Regions from separate parts of the Thermacetogenium phaeum DSM 12270 genome, predicted to be linked through region 1. Evidence: riboswitches for the same ligand, from Rfam matches in the RefSeq annotation. Region 1 holds a riboswitch; the other holds the start of a gene.
What was found. Region 1 has a riboswitch for molybdenum cofactor ahead of TPH_RS02020 (substrate-binding domain-containing protein). Riboswitches for the same ligand answer to the same signal wherever they lie in the genome.

Region 1 (7,587 bases):
CGGATGACCCTTTCCAGGTACTTGGCGGTGATGGGAACGACAGCTCCATCGTAACCGGCTACCACCACGGGCGGGTTTCCCTCTACCGCCCGGACGGAAGGGAGCGGCGTCCCCAGGTTCAACAGAAGGGCCAGGAGGAGAATGCTGCCCAGGAGCGCTGCTCCCCGCTTTGCGGCGCGCAAATCGTTCATCTTTCCTCTCCTTTTCCAAGGTGATGAGCTTTTAAATTCTAAGAAGCGCTCATCTATTTTTATTCTACAATATCCTATTCTACAAGGCGAAGATGAACTCCTTTTATCTAAAGGCGGCGGAAATAAGTAACAGCCTTTCCGCCGCCGTGCTCCGGGATCAGCCGCCGCTGCCGGCTTTTCCGCTCCGCCCGGGATTTCTTCTTCGTATCCGGCCCTACCTCCACCGCCATGGGAGGTAAAAGGCCGGCGCTTAAAGAGGGCTTACCGCAATTCGTTTAAAAAAAGTGGTGATCGGGAGGCGATCACCACTTGAGCTTTTTACTGCATTCCGATTTCCTCTTCGCTCTTCCCGGCATCGGGGATGAAGAGCGGCTGGCCGTATTTGTCTACTCCGAAATCACCGATGATTCGCTGGGTTTCGGGGCTGATCATGAATTCCACAAACGCCTTGGCACCAGCGGCATTGACCTTGGGGAACTTTTCCGGGTTGACCTGCATCACGTGATAGATGTTGAGGAGCATCGGGTCCCCTTCCATCAGACTCGCCAGCTTGAGGTTGTCCTTCTGAGCGAGATAGGTTCCTCTGTCGGTGAGGGTGTAGGCGTTCTTCTCGGAGGCCAGGCGCAGGGTGTCCGCCATTCCGCTGCCGGCTTCCAGATACCAGTCGCCGGCGGGGGTCACACCTAATTTATCCCAGATGGCCTTTTCCTTCTTATGAGTGCCGGAGTCATCCCCCCGGGACACGAAGGTGAACCGGCCGTTCATGATCTTCTTAAAGGCCTCAGTTGCGTCCTTCTCTCCCTTGATCTGCGCCGGGTCGTCTGGCGGCCCCACGATGATGAAGTCGTTGTGCATCACCAGTTGGTAGTTGATCACGTCCCCGTTCTCGACCAGAGGCCGTTCCGATGCCGGAGCGTGGGTGAGGAGGACGTCCGCTTCGCCTTTTTTGCCCATTTCCAGGGCCTCTCCTGTGCCCCTGTCGATGGGCTTGACCCTGTACCCGGTTTTCTCCTCGAAGATGGGGATGAGTTCGTCCAGCAAGCCGGTGTCGACGGTGCTGGTGGTTGTGGCCAGGATGACATCCTTCTTTGCAGCGGCCTGTTCCTGCTGTTCACCGCAGCCGGCGGCAAAGGCCAGGATGGAGCAGAGGAACAGAAAAAGGATGCCGGTGGACAATCTTCTGTTCGGCTTCATTATCCAAAACTCCTTTCTTCTCCGGTGTGTTTTCCTCAATCAACTTTTTTGATTCTTCCTTTTGCGGGCGATGTCGTGCTTTAGTCTGTCTTTTTACCATACCCCCTTTTCTTTCTCTCCCGGAGGGGGAAGGAGCAGATAAAAAAAGCCAGGTACGGAAAGTACTCTGGCCCTGTCTTCGCTCTCCTTTCCGTGCCGGGAGGCGCGCTCGTTTCCGAAGCGCACCCAGTGGTCCTGCTGCCATAGCCCAAGAGGCCTTAGGAGGGAGGACTCGGAGAATGTCGTTTTTTCTTTATATTCGCCGTTGGATAAGGAAACCCTTTTTTTTGTCCAGGATGCGGTATCTGCTGAGAGGCGACCTGTCATCCTCGCTTCGCCTGTCCCGTTAGCCGGCCTTCCATAGGTCGCTGGTCGCTCGCCGGTCGACCGGCGGTTTTTTCATGCTCTGTTGGTGCCGCCGGAGGCGGCGTGAGGGTCTGCCCTGAAAATGCGTTTATCCTTGCGCTTGCCCCCGGACTTTCGGTTTAAATTGCCCTAAGACTTGTCGATAGATAAGCAGCCGACCGGCTCCTATGCGCCTTCCCTGCCGCAGAGTCGCCTATCTCGAGATCATATCTCGATTCGGCTGCTCGCTCTGCTCCTTCGTCATGGGCGGGTAACAACCTCCGTCAGGTCGCTGCGCCGGCAAGGATAAATCCTTTTTTCGTTCCTCTGTTAGGGCAGCCGCTGGCGGCATGGTAGTCTGCTGAGAATATTGCCATCTGTTCCGACCGGCAGGCAATCATGACGGCTGATACCGGCGGCCTTGCCGCCATTTTTCGTCAGATATTCTGGAGGTACATCGCCGGAAGGCCGGCCTCTCATATTTCCCATTCCCTTGCGAAAGAATAATGTAAGGGGTGATGCAGATGCCGGAAAAAAAGACAGTAAAAAAGAAAAAGGCAAAGAAGCCCGGGCCGCACGAACGGCTGAAGTGGGAAACCGCCCGGGAGCTCGGCCTCGACGATGACCTGGCCAAAGCCGGGGACGAACTTACCGTCAGAGAAGCGGGAAAGATCGGCGGCCAGATGGTGAGAAAGCTGATCAGGGCCGGCCAGAAGGCGCTGGCCGATGAACAACGAAAACAGACAGCAGCCGAAACGACCCCGGACAGCCCAGAAAAATAAATCAGACAGACCTGATGGCAGCCGCCTTCAGGTTATTTTTTATAAGCCCCATACCACTGCCCCCAGAGCTGTCCCGAAGCGAGCCGTCGTCCTGTCCGGCCTGGAATCAAGAGCGAAGCGGTAGACCGGCGGGTGAACTTGACGTATTTTCATGACAGGTATTCTAACGGTTAGCGGGTAGATGCCGGGAAGGGGGATGCGACTCTTGGTCTGTGATGGGACATAAAAAGGCCCTCCTTTTTACGGAGGGCCTTGTGGTTGGTTTCCGTATTAGTAATCCATGCCCATGCCGCCCGGCATCGAAGGAGGCGTGTTCTCCTTCTTCTGCGGAATTTCGGAGATGAGAGCCTCTGTCGTGAGAAGCATGGAAGCGATGGAGGCGGCGTTCTGGAGGGCGCTTCTGGTGACCTTCAAGGGATCGACAATGCCTTCCTTGACCATATCCACGTACTGCTCGGTCAGGGCATTAAAGCCGATGCCCGCTTTTTCGTTCTTGATCCGTTCGATGACGACCGAACCTTCGAGTCCGGCATTTTCGGCGATCTGGCGCAGCGGCTCCTCCAGGGCGCGGCGCACGATGCGGACGCCTACCAGCACATCCCCTTCGGCCTGAATCTCGTCCAGGGCCGGGATTACGTTCACCAGGCAGGTTCCTCCACCGGGAATGATGCCCTCTTCAACGGCCGCCCGGGTTGCGGAGAGGGCGTCTTCGATGCGGTGCTTTTTCTCCTTGAGCTCGGTTTCGGTAGCGGCGCCGACTTTAATGACAGCTACGCCGCCGGACAGCTTGGCGAGGCGCTCCTGCAGCTTCTCACGGTCGTAGTCGGATGTGGTTTCCTCGATCTGTGCCTTGATCTGGTTGACGCGCATCTTGATCTTGTCGCTTGCTCCGTAACCTTCAACAATGGTGGTCTTCTCCTTATTGATCTTGACCTTTTTCGCCCGCCCGAGCTTATCGATGTCCACATTCTCGAGCTTGAAGCCCATGTCCTCGGAGATGAATGTGCCGCCCGTGAGAATGGCGATATCCTCAAGCATTGCCTTGCGGCGGTCGCCGAACGCTGGGGCCTTAACCGCAGCGCAGTGGAGCACGCCCCGCAGTTTGTTGACGACGAGGGTGGCCAGGGCCTCGCCCTCCACATCCTCGGCGATGATCAGGAAGGGCTTGCCGGTGCGGACGACTCTCTCCAGGAGGGGCAGCAGGTCGCCGACCGCGGAGATCTTCTTCTCGTAGATCAGAATGTAGGGCTCTTCCAGCTCCACTTCCATGGTCTCGGAGTTGGTGACGAAGTAGGGGGAGATGTAGCCGCGGTCGAACTCCATACCTTCGACAACTTCGACCAGGGTCTCGATTCCCTTGGATTCCTCAACGGTGATGACTCCGTCTTTGCCCACCTTCTCCATGGCCTCAGCCACCAGCTCGCCGATCTCCTTGTCGTTGCCGGCGATGGCGGCGACGTGGGCGATGGACTCTCTGGTCTCCACCGGTGTGCTGTGCTTCTTCATCTCCTCCACGGCCTTTTCGACCGCCATGTCGATGCCGCGCTTGAGGAAGATGGGGTTGGCTCCGGCGGTGACGTTCTTCAGCCCTTCGTTGACGATGGCCTGGGCCAGAACCGTAGCCGTGGTGGTGCCGTCACCGGCGATCTCGTTGGTCTTAGAGGCTACTTCTTTGCAGAGCTGGGCTCCCATGTTCTCAAAGGGATCTTCCAGCTCGATCTCTTTGGCAACGGTTACCCCGTCCTTGGTGATGGTCGGAGATCCGAACTTCTTTTCTAATACCACGTTGCGGCCCTTCGGACCAAGGGTCGTTTTTACCGCATCGGCTACGATATTAACGCCTCTCTCGAGTTTTTTACGGGCGTCTACGTCAAAGACGATCTGTTTCGCAGGCATAAGCGATTGTCAACCTCCTTGTTGATGGGATTTGATGTCGAGGCCTAGTCTTTGATGGCCAGGATGTCGCTTTCACGCATGATCAGGTACTCGACATCACCGAGTTTGATTTCGGTTCCGCCGTACTTGGCGTAGATAACCTTGTCGCCGACCTTAACCTCAGGCTGCACGCGGGTGCCGTTTTCCAGGAGCCGGCCCGGTCCCACCGCGATTACTTCTCCTTCCTGAGGCTTTTCCTTCGCGGTGTCGGGAAGGTAGATGCCTCCTTCGGTTTTTTCCTCTTTGGAGAGAGGTTTCACCAGTACGTGGTCACCAAGTGGCTTCAGCATTTACAACCCTCCTCAGTGTGATGTGAATGTTATGCGGGGGTTATTAGCACTCATTGAATGTGAGTGCTAATAAATCTATGATAAATAATACAAATCCAGGTGTGGATTGTCAATACTTTTGTTTAAAGTATTCCCAACTTTTTTGGAAAATAAGTCTTGCTTTTTGAAAAAAACGGTCACTTCGATCGACCGCCTGCGGCAGCCGCGCTGCTGCGTGGGAAGCTGCCCCTTTCCTGCCTTTTTCACACGGCCGCAAGGCCAGTGATAACGGCGGGGGTTGTCCCGACAGCTCTTCATCGCATGAACCTGCCGGGCGCCGAATAATATTTAGTAACAAAAAGCGGGGAAGGGGTGGGCCTGTCGTGCCGATGGTTCTCTTGAGGAGAAGGCGTTTGCTGTGCTGGGGCGCGCTGGCAACTCTGCTGCTGGCGGGCGTCATCTGTTTCTCCGGCCTTTGCGGGGGGGTTGGAGGGGTCTTCAACGCCGCCGACCGGGAGGTGCCCATTTATGCGGTGGACATCAGGGAAAAGAAGCTGGCCATCTCTTTCGATGCCGCCTGGGGTGCCGATTATACCCCGACGCTGCTGAAGATCCTCGAGGAGAACGACATCAAGACCACCTTTTTTCTAACGGGCATCTGGGTCAAGAAGTACCCGGAAATGGTGAAGGCCATTGCCGCCGCCGGGCACGAGCTGGGGAACCACACCTCGACCCACCCTCACTGCAACGAGCTCTCGGAGGAAGAGTTCATCGAAGAGCTGAAGGACAACGAGGAGATGATCTTCAAGCTCACGGGGAAGCGCACCCGCCTTTTTCGACCCCCTTTTGGTGAATACAACAATACCAACATCAGGGCCGCCCGGAAGCTCGGTTATGAGGTGATCCAGTGGAGCGTCGATTCCCTCGACTGGCAGGAGCTCGGGGTGGAGGCGGTGGTCGACCGGGTCTTAAAAAACGCCCATCCGGGGGCGATCGTCCTCTTCCACAACAACGCCAAGTACACTCCCGAGGCGCTCCCTGTGATTTTGAAGAGCCTTAGAGACCAGGGGTATAAGATTGTGCCGGTTTCCGAGCTCTTGATCAAGGGGGATTACTACATCGAGAGGCACAGCGGGCTGCAGAAAAGGAAGCCCGGGAGCCGCTAGAACTCCCGGGGCTTGCAGATGATTTCCTTGATCTTGGTGTCGAAGATGTTGTTGGAGTGGGCCGGGACGATGACGACGGCGGTATCGGCGCCGGTCCCCGATCCGCCTACTGCGATGACCTCCTGGCCGTAAGGGATGAGGCCGGCGTCGAGGGCCATCCCCGCTACCTCCACGCAGACTTTGACCCCCTGTCCGAACATTCTCAGCGTCTGGGCGATGATTTCCGCGGGATAGACGCCGCCGAATTTGTTGCGCAGGGCTCTGTCGACGCCCGCCAGGAGGTGGGTCGTCGTCAGGATGCGCACCCCCTTGGCGGCGAGCTTTTCCCTTACGGCGGGTGGCATCTCATCCTCTCCGGGGCTCGTGAAGCCGACGTGATGGGTGACGCAGACCACCTCCAGCCCTTTATCCAGGAAGTGCTCCACCGTGGAGCCGCTGCAGGAGGCCACCACTACGTGGCGGATCCCCAGCTCCTGCGCCCTTTTGACGGCGGCCTCCGCCGTAGCGGCGGTATTCGCCGCCCCCTTATTCTTCCAGTACATCCTTGTTCACTCCTTTGACGATGGCTTCTTTAAGGAAATCCCGTTAGCCCGGGCAGAACGAGAAAGCGTTTCCAGAGTTTATCGGAAACGGCTGCGTCTCGCCGCGCCTTATACTGCGGTTCCCGGGTCAGATTTATTCTACCAGAAAAAGCCGTTGCGGGCAAAAGGCGCCCATCTCGACGTCCCGTCTCACTTCGGCCTCTCGCCAGGCTCCTTCGTCAAAGGCGAGTAACAACCTCCGTGAGGTCGCTCGTAAGGTCGCTGCGCCGACGAAGATAAACCCTTTTCGTTTCCCTGTTGGTGCCGCCGATGAGGGCGGCCGTTTCCTCTGCCGGAGGGGAGCCTGGTTTTGAGAAAAGCGCCGGCCTTGAGGCCGGCAGCGCTCACCTTCATGCGGCTTTGGGCTGTGAAGAGGAGATGCAGGGCCGGGGGAGAATAAAGGAGAATATATGAAAATATATGCCTTCTGCCTCTTGGGCCTTATTGATGGCAGGTACAGGAGAGGCGAAAGGGACGCAGAAGCCATTGCGGTGAAACAGCCTTCAGGAGCTCAAGCTTATGATCAGACGCAGGATCTTCAACCTGGCCTGGCCCGCGGTTTGCGAAATGCTCCTTTACATGCTGCTGGATTTCGTGGACGTGGCCTTTGTCGGGCGGCTCGGCGCCCGGCCACTGGCAGCGGTAGGGTTAGGCGCCCAGATTTTCTTCTCAGTAATCTTTATCTTTTCCGCCATGTCGGCTGGGGCCACCGCGCTGATCGCCAGGGCGATCGGCGCCGGGGATATGCGGCGCGCCGGGAGGGTGGCGGGGCATGCCCTTATCCTGGCCTTCCTGGCGGGAGGGGTAGTTACCTTTGTCATCTACCGTTTCGCCGGGGATGTGGCCGCACTTTTTCGATTTGAGCCGGCTGTGCAGCACCTCGCCGCCGTCTACATTAGGATCACCGGGCTGAGCGCAGCCTTTTCTCTGGTCTACTTCATCGGGAACGGGATCTTCCGGGGGGCGGGGATGACCAGGATCCCCCTCCTGGTTGCCGCCCTTGCCAATGTCGTGCACATCGGGATCGAGTACGTCCTGATCTTCGGCAAGCTGGGTTTTCCGGCCCTGGGGATGCGGGGTGCGGC
Region 2 (7,587 bases), 270 kb from region 1:
AGAAAGGGGCGCCTGTTTCGATGGGTGAAGGGCTGTTAAGCCTTAATACTTGGCTGTTGGCACTTGCCTTCTGTGGTTTTAACTTCGCTTTAATCGGATATAGCACCTGGGCGCCGTCTTACCTGAGTGAATTCCCAGGAGTAGGGACAGCAGCGGCCAATTTCTATGCTAGTTTGCCTTCCCTTGTGCTTATACCTGGGGGGATATTTGCCGGTTGGGTGCTCGATCGCACGAGGAACCGTAAGGCAGTTTTAACAATAGCTTTGGCTGCGGTCACTGTTGTGCTTATTTGGTGCTTTAAGTTAGATACTTTTATTGTTGTTCCCTACATGATTGGTATTGGCTTAATTTCGAGCTTCGTTCCTAGCAGCACCTTTACATTGGCACCTGAGACAGCTCCGCGCCCTGAACTGGCTGGGGTGGCTTTAGGAGTAGTAAGTATAGGTCAGAACTTTGGTATGCTCGTGGGGCCGCCGGTAATTGCCAAAGCTGCAGCTGGTGGAGCATGGGTTATGGGGACTTATCCGGTAGTTATAGGGTGTGCGGTGGCAATAGTGGCTGCTTTGTTAATGAGGATTAGAGCTGGAGCGTCTGCATAATAATTTTTTTGGATAGATATTTTTAAATAGCTTCTCCTTAAATTACCTGGCAGTGGGAAAATGAGTTCTTTTGTTTCATGCATTTATCAATTTTCCACTGCCAGTGTTCATCAATGTATAAGTTAAGGATTGGAATGTGTCATAATTCAAGTTTAATTGGGGTTTGCTGATGGCGCTTCATTGTGTTTTGAATCCTTTTGCGTCATCAATGGTTTATTTCAGAAAGGTTTTATATGCTGCACGATTGCCTTTTCATGAAAGTGAGAAGGGATGATGTAAAATATGATGTAATAATATGATGGAGTAAAAAGAAATAAAAAGATGAATAAGATTTTTAGAAACAAATTCAATAAGATCAATACAGCACAAATGGAAAGGAGCGATTGCTTATGTGCTTTCGGCCACCACAAGTAAAAAAGAGAGTTAGGTGTCCTAAATGCGGATTCTTAACTAATGAGGGGGATAAAAAGTGTAGCAAGTGTGGAGCTGAAATAACACAGAAGAAAACTGATAATAAAGGAAAAACCGATGATAAAAAGTAAATAAAGTATGGTGTGGCTAGTTTCTGGGGGCACTAGAAGCCATTATAAAGGATTAAAGTGCCCCCAGAGCTCTCTCTGCCTACAGTATACCCACCTGTTTCCAACTGAAATGTGATTGCATCCTTTACTGCCTTTGTTGTTTCTATCAGACCGGAGTTCGACAGTTAGCCAGCAGAGGAGCACATGGGCGCGGATGCGGTCTTCCAGGCGGTGGTAGACCGGGCGCAGCTCCAACCGGGACTTAAGGGTACGAAAGGCGTCTTCCACCAGCAGCAGCTGTTTGTAGCCCAGGGCGACATCTTCGGCGGAGAGGGTGTCGTCCGAGGTGCGCAGCAGGTATTTGCCGTCGAGTTTTTCTTCTTCCCTGATCTTGGCCCGGTCGATCTTCGGCAGGCTGCGGGAGTCCACCTTCAGGTAGCGGCCGTAGACCGGGTGGGCCATGAGTTCGCAGACTGCTTTGGCATGGGTTTTGATAAGGGGAAGCTGTTCCTCCAGTTCCTTGATAATTTTTTCCCGCCTGGCTTTGTCCCGGGCAGCCTCTTCGGGGTTGCGCACCAGGATGTAGCGCTCCCTGGCCTCGCCGTTTCCGACGACGATCTCCTTGACTTCCAGGTTGTCCCGCACCGTCTGGTAGCGGCCTCCCCGCTTTAAGGCTTGCACGGTATTTTCCTTGCCGCTGCGCAGCTTCTCCCCGGCTATGTAGTGGCCGCCCGCCCGCTGCAGACAGCGCAGGTTGTCTTCGGAGTTGAACCCCCGGTCCAGCACGGTGATGACCCGGCCCAGCTTCCAGCCTATGAGGTCCTTCTTTACCTGTTCGACCACAGAGATGTCGGCGGTGTTGCCCGGCCATACCCAGCAGCGCACCGGGATGCCGTCCCTGGTGACGGCCAGGCCGATCACGGCCTGCGGCAGGTCCGGTCGGTGGTCCTTGGAGTGCCCCCGGCGCCGCAGTCCACCATCCCCATCTTCGTCCTCGATCTCAAAGTAGGTGGAGGTGGTGTCGAAGTAAAGGATGTCTACTTCCAGGTTGAGCAGGTTGGCCACGGAGTAATAAACCTGCTTCTGCAGTTCGGCTTCGTTCTCCAGAAGAAAGTTCATCGCCCGGTAGAGCTGCTGCAGGGGTATTTCCTCTACGCCCGGGATCACCACGTCCTCTTTCACCCATTCTTCCACTCCGCGCTTGGACATGGGGTCAAGGGCGCGGTTCGCTGCCATGGCAAAGATGGCTCTTTCTACCGGGGTTTTGTACTGCCGCTTCTTGGGCGGCTCGGCTGCTTTTGCATCGCGGACCGTTCCCCAGGAAAGAAGTAGAGGAAATGTTGATTGCTCTGGTACGAGAAGGGGCAGCGGATGAAGAATCGATCCGGAAGCCCGGCAGTTCGGGGGTTACCACCGAGGGTCAGGACAGCCCTCTTGGAGCGGGATGTATCCTGTGCGGGCTCTGCGTTAGGATTTGCGAGAAAATTGGTAAGAGCCGCCTTACTTTTTTGGGGAGAGGGAAAAACCTGCGGGTAGGGCTGGTTCCAGGAGGCAGCGAGGAAGTTGGTTGTGGGCGCTGCAGAGCATGCCGGCGTATCTGCCCTACTGGATTTATTGCTCCGGATGCCCGACATGCCTTTACGGCCAGTTTGTACAGGTAACGGAGACCTTTAACTTTACCCATTCTGATACTGTATTTTTATTTTGAAACGGGATGCTTAAAGCCGGGTTTCATGAGCTCTGTTTTTCTCAACCTTTTGAGATGTTGTCTGTCTGGCATGGATTTTGCTTTGAACCTGGTCGAACAACTAAAAAGAGTGACGCGAACAGCGTTAACCTGTTACTTATACTACAAGGGGGTGATTTCGAATGCCTAAAATTACCGAGGAAATAAAAGAAGTAGCATCTAAAACCAGGGGATGGGCACTGGCAACTGCAACCAAAGATGGAATACCGAATGTTGTTGCCGTCGCTTTTGGTAAATTGATCTCTGAAAGTCAGATTTTGCTGGTGGATGTTTTTATGAAGAAGACCAGGGCAAATATTGAAGCTAACCCCAATGTGGCAGTTGCCGTATGGGACATGGAAACGCTCAAAGGCTACCAGTTTAAAGGGACAGCGCACTTTGAGACATCCGGTGAGATTTTTGATGAAGGAGTCCAGATTGTAAAATCGACGATGCCGCAGCTAACTCCCAAAGCAGCGCTGATCGTTGACGTATTGCAGATTTACAATCTCACCCCGGGCGCTGAGGCAGGCAAGGAGATGGCGTGACGCAAGCCGGGCCACCTGACGGGTATGGTTCGCTGCTGGAAACAGATGGATGAATATCAGGACTATTTTATTTTGAAACGGGACGCTTGAACCGAATTTCATGAGCGCCCTGTTTTTTTTCAACCTTTTGGCCGGTTGGCTATCTTATCTTGCAGTAAATCAATGGTGTAGCCCGCTCTCTCTGCATGTCAATAACTGGTTATTAGGATTAAGAAATCTATATTTTAAAAATATTTCCTAATGATATGGTAGGGTGCGGAAGATGGGGTCTAAAATCTTGGGTCCATTATATCGTAACTGCTTCCTCTACAAATTTGAAACTTTAGAATACCATTTTGAGACCGTGTTGGATGGAAACCTGCAAAAGGAATTTAAAAAATCCGATAAATAAGCACTTTTTGAGATGGCTGTTTTTTGGCATAGATCTTGCGATAAGTTTTTTGCGCAAACATATGAAAGTACTGAAAATTGAATAGGATATTTTCTACGAGCCCGCTTTCCTAAGGCAGTGCTATGGGGGCGAGGCCTGGGGCTTAAGACCCCACAGGGTTGTAGGAGAAATCTTGCAGCCTCCCTGTTATGGAAAGTAGAAAAATAGGTTTTAAATGTGCTCCTGCATATTTTTCTACCTCCATACAGGCGCACATTTTTTATTGCTCTGAGGGATAAAAGATGCGTCCGGTGACTTGGCCGGTATTCTAACGGATTCTAATGGGTAGTTGAGCTGAGAGGAGCTGTCAAATGGAAGCAAGCGGGATAATCCTGGCCGGCGGCTGCAGTTCGCGTATGGGCACGGACAAGTCTCTCATGGTGTACGAACGGCAAACGCTGATAGAGCGGACTGTGAATGAGCTGCGGAAGGTCGTGAATGAAATCGTTATAGCCAGCAACAACACCTCTAAATACAGCATTCCCGGGGTCGTTGAGGTTCCGGACCTTTACCCCGGTATGGGGCCGCTGGCCGGGATCCACGCCGGGCTGAAGCGGGTCAAACACCAATACGCTTTCGTTATCGGCTGTGATATGCCCCTGTTTAAGGCAGAACTGGCGAAATATCTTTTAGAAATCTGCCCCGGTTACGATGTGGTTGTTCCTCAAATAGATGGTTATGGTGAACCTCTTTGCGCGGTTTATTCAAAAGGCTGTATCGAACCTATTGAAAACTGCTTGAAGGCTGGATTGAGAACAGTAATTATGTTCTACCCTCAGGTCCGCGTTTTAACGGTGGGGAGGGATGAGATCGAAAGAATCGGCAACCCCGAGGAGTTGTTCTACAATTTGAATACCCCCGAGGATTACTGGTCGCTCATGATGCGGCAGAATACGGATGGATCTCTGGAAGATAACCGAAAATGTTGAATAATAATCAGGAGGGTTAGGCGCAGTGAAAAAAGATAAACCGGTAATTTCCATTGTGGGTAAGTCTGGTGCAGGTAAAACAACGCTGTTGGAAAAGGTTATCAAGAGGCTGAAGGAAGATGGAATTAGGGTGGCTGCCATCAAGCACGATGCCCATCGATTCGATATGGATAAGCCGGGAAAGGACACCTGGAGGATGGCCCAGGCAGGGGCCGATGTGGTGGTGATCTCCTCCTCTGAAAAGATGGCCATGATCGAAAAAGTTTCAAAGGAAAAGAGCCTTGATGAAATTGTTGCAATGCTTCCCGGGGTAGATATCGTGCTTACCGAAGGCTATAAGAGCGGCGACAAGCCGAAGATCGAGGTCTACAGATCGGAAGTGCATAAAGAGCGGCTCTGCTCCCCCGACGAACTGCTGGCGATTGTCAGCGATGTGGTCTGGGATGACCTCGATGTTCCGCAATATCAACTGGATGATATCGACGGGGTTGTTAATGAAATCAGGCGGTATATCGCAGCTTACGATAGCAATTAATGAGCCTTTTACCCAAAAGGGGGTTCAGAAAATGAAGACGGTAAGGGTTGAAGAATCGGTAGGAATGGTATTGTGCCATGACATCACGAAGATCGTTCCTGGTGAATTCAAAGGCAGGGCATTCAAGAAAGGGCACATTATCCGGCCTGAAGATGTTCCCATGCTTTTGAGTTTGGGAAAAGATCGAATCTACGTGTGGGATACGAAGAACGGTGATGAAGTGCACGAAGATGAAGCGGGGATGCGGTTGGCACAGGCTGTAAGAGGGGAAGGAGTCTCTTTAACTGAACCTGCCGAGGGTAAGGTTCATCTGGTGGCTGAACATGATGGTATGTGTAATATTGATGAAGATCTGCTGTTTCAGATCAATTTGATCGACGATATGGTGATTGCAACCAGAAACAACAACAGACCTGTTAAAAAAGGGGATGTGGTGGCAGGAGTACGTGTCGTTCCCTTGATGATAGAAAACGAAAAATTAAGACAAGCTGAGGAAATAGCAAGAGGGAAGAAAGTTATTTCTGTGCTGCCGTTCAGGAAGTATCGGGTAGGCATGGTTATAACCGGTAATGAGGTTTATTACGGGCGCATCAAAGATCGTTTCTCCCCGGTAATAAAAAAGAAGGTTGAAGATTATGGTAGTGAAGTGATTAGTCAGGTAATAGTGCCGGACGATGCGGAACGAATAGCTGCCGCTGTCAGAGAAATGATTTCCCGGGGAGCAAACCTGATTATGACATCCGGCGGCATGTCGGTCGATCCAGATGATGTTACTCCTAAAGGCATCAAACAGACAGGAGCAAAAATTGTCTCCTATGGTGCCCCCGTTTTACCGGGTGCCATGATGCTTGTGGCCTATTTAGATGAGATACCAATTATGGGATTGCCAGGATGCGTGATGTATTATAAGACCACTATCTTTGATCTGCTCCTCCCACTGGTTATGAGCGGACAGAAGATTACCCGCTCGATGATAGCCAGACTTGGTTTAGGAGGGCTCTGTTTGAACTGTGAGAGCTGTCGGTATCCGCAATGTTCTTTTGGGACCGGCTTTTAGGAGGAGAAGACGATGAGATTGAATGTTTCGTTAGAAGAGGCTCAGGAAATAGTGCTTGGCATGCTCAGACCCATAGAGAGAGAAGCCATCCTTCATCTGCCCGATTCCTTAGGCCGGGTGCTCAGCCGAGATATCAAAGCCCCTTTTAATGTTCCTGCTTTTGACAAATCTCCTCTTGATGGATACGCTGTCCGCGCTGAAGACACCAAAATGGCGGCGTCTGACAACCCCGTAATTTTGCACGTCATCGAAGAGGTGCCGGCAGGCAGTGTTCCGACGAAAAGGGTGGAGCCGGGCTCTGCGATAAGAATTATGACCGGCGCTCCAATTCCCGAAGGAGCAGACGTTGTTGTCCGGTTTGAAGATGTCGAGGAAGCGGCAGATACGATCAAAGTGAGCCAACCTTTGGCTTCAGGGGCCAACATCATCCCGGCAGGGGATGATGTTGCGGAGGGGGAGGTAGTTGCGAGCACTGGTACCCGACTCAATGCCCCTCTTATCGGCATGTTGGCTTCTCTAGGTATTAGCAGTGTACCTGTTTATCAAAGGGTGAGGGTGGCGATCATTAATACGGGTAATGAACTTCTGGATCCAAGTGAAAAATGGCTGCCCGGCAAGATCTATAACAGCAATCGCTATCTTCTTGAGGCAAGGTGCAAGGAGTTGGGGGCAGAACCCGTTTATCTCGATAGCGTTCCCGATGAAGAGACGGCTGTTGCCGAATCTCTCCAAGGAGCGCTGGAAGTGGCAGATCTGGTGATCACTACCGGGGGCGCCTCGGTTGGCCAGTATGATGTGGTTAAGAACGCTATAAATGCGGTCGGAGCCGAAATCTTATTCTGGAAAATTGCCCTAAAACCCGGTATGCCTACTGCTGTTGCCAGAAAAGATGGGAAAGTTATCTTTTCCCTGTCGGGAAACCCGGCTGCGGCGATGATAACGTTTGATTTGCTCGCTGTGCCGGCTTTGAAGAAGTTGTCGGGCATGAAAGAGGTGCTTCCGCCGACAATAACCGGCATTCTGGTTAATGCTTTTCAAAAGCGCAGTCCGCAGCGGCGCATGTTAAGGGCAAAGTGGAAAAAGCAGAATGGGAGCGACCTGATAGAGCTTACGGGTAAGCAGAGCAACGATGTTTTGAAATCTCTGGTAGAATGCAACATCTTGATCGATGTCCCTGCGGGAACTCCCTCACTGGCTGTCGGGCAGCATGTTTCTGCATATGTAGTTGGCAACTTGACCGAT

Region 2: it holds a riboswitch for molybdenum cofactor, as region 1 does, so the genes downstream of both, mobA (molybdenum cofactor guanylyltransferase) here and TPH_RS02020 (substrate-binding domain-containing protein) in region 1, are expected to answer to the same signal.

The regions. Positions count from the first base shown of each region.
Region 1 covers NC_018870.1:409,529-417,115, forward strand. Annotated here, with positions in the region: gene TPH_RS02015 (NfeD family protein) at 1-191, opposite strand, end outside; gene TPH_RS02020 (substrate-binding domain-containing protein) at 510-1,385, opposite strand; molybdenum cofactor riboswitch at 1,553-1,674, opposite strand; gene TPH_RS02030 (alpha/beta-type small acid-soluble spore protein) at 2,294-2,551, shown strand; gene groL (chaperonin GroEL) at 2,822-4,447, opposite strand; gene groES (co-chaperone GroES) at 4,492-4,776, opposite strand; gene TPH_RS02050 (polysaccharide deacetylase family protein) at 5,145-5,921, shown strand; gene TPH_RS02055 (pyruvate kinase alpha/beta domain-containing protein) at 5,918-6,463, opposite strand; gene TPH_RS02060 (MATE family efflux transporter) at 7,022-7,587, shown strand, end outside.
Region 2 covers NC_018870.1:142,876-150,462, forward strand. Annotated here, with positions in the region: gene TPH_RS00750 (MFS transporter) at 1-599, shown strand, start outside; gene TPH_RS00755 (IS1634 family transposase) at 1,184-2,500, opposite strand; gene TPH_RS00760 (hypothetical protein) at 2,458-2,781, shown strand; gene TPH_RS00765 (pyridoxamine 5'-phosphate oxidase family protein) at 2,990-3,394, shown strand; molybdenum cofactor riboswitch at 3,867-4,000, shown strand; gene mobA (molybdenum cofactor guanylyltransferase) at 4,136-4,753, shown strand; gene mobB (molybdopterin-guanine dinucleotide biosynthesis protein B) at 4,779-5,288, shown strand; gene TPH_RS00780 (molybdopterin-binding protein) at 5,320-6,345, shown strand; gene TPH_RS00785 (molybdopterin molybdotransferase MoeA) at 6,358-7,587, shown strand, end outside.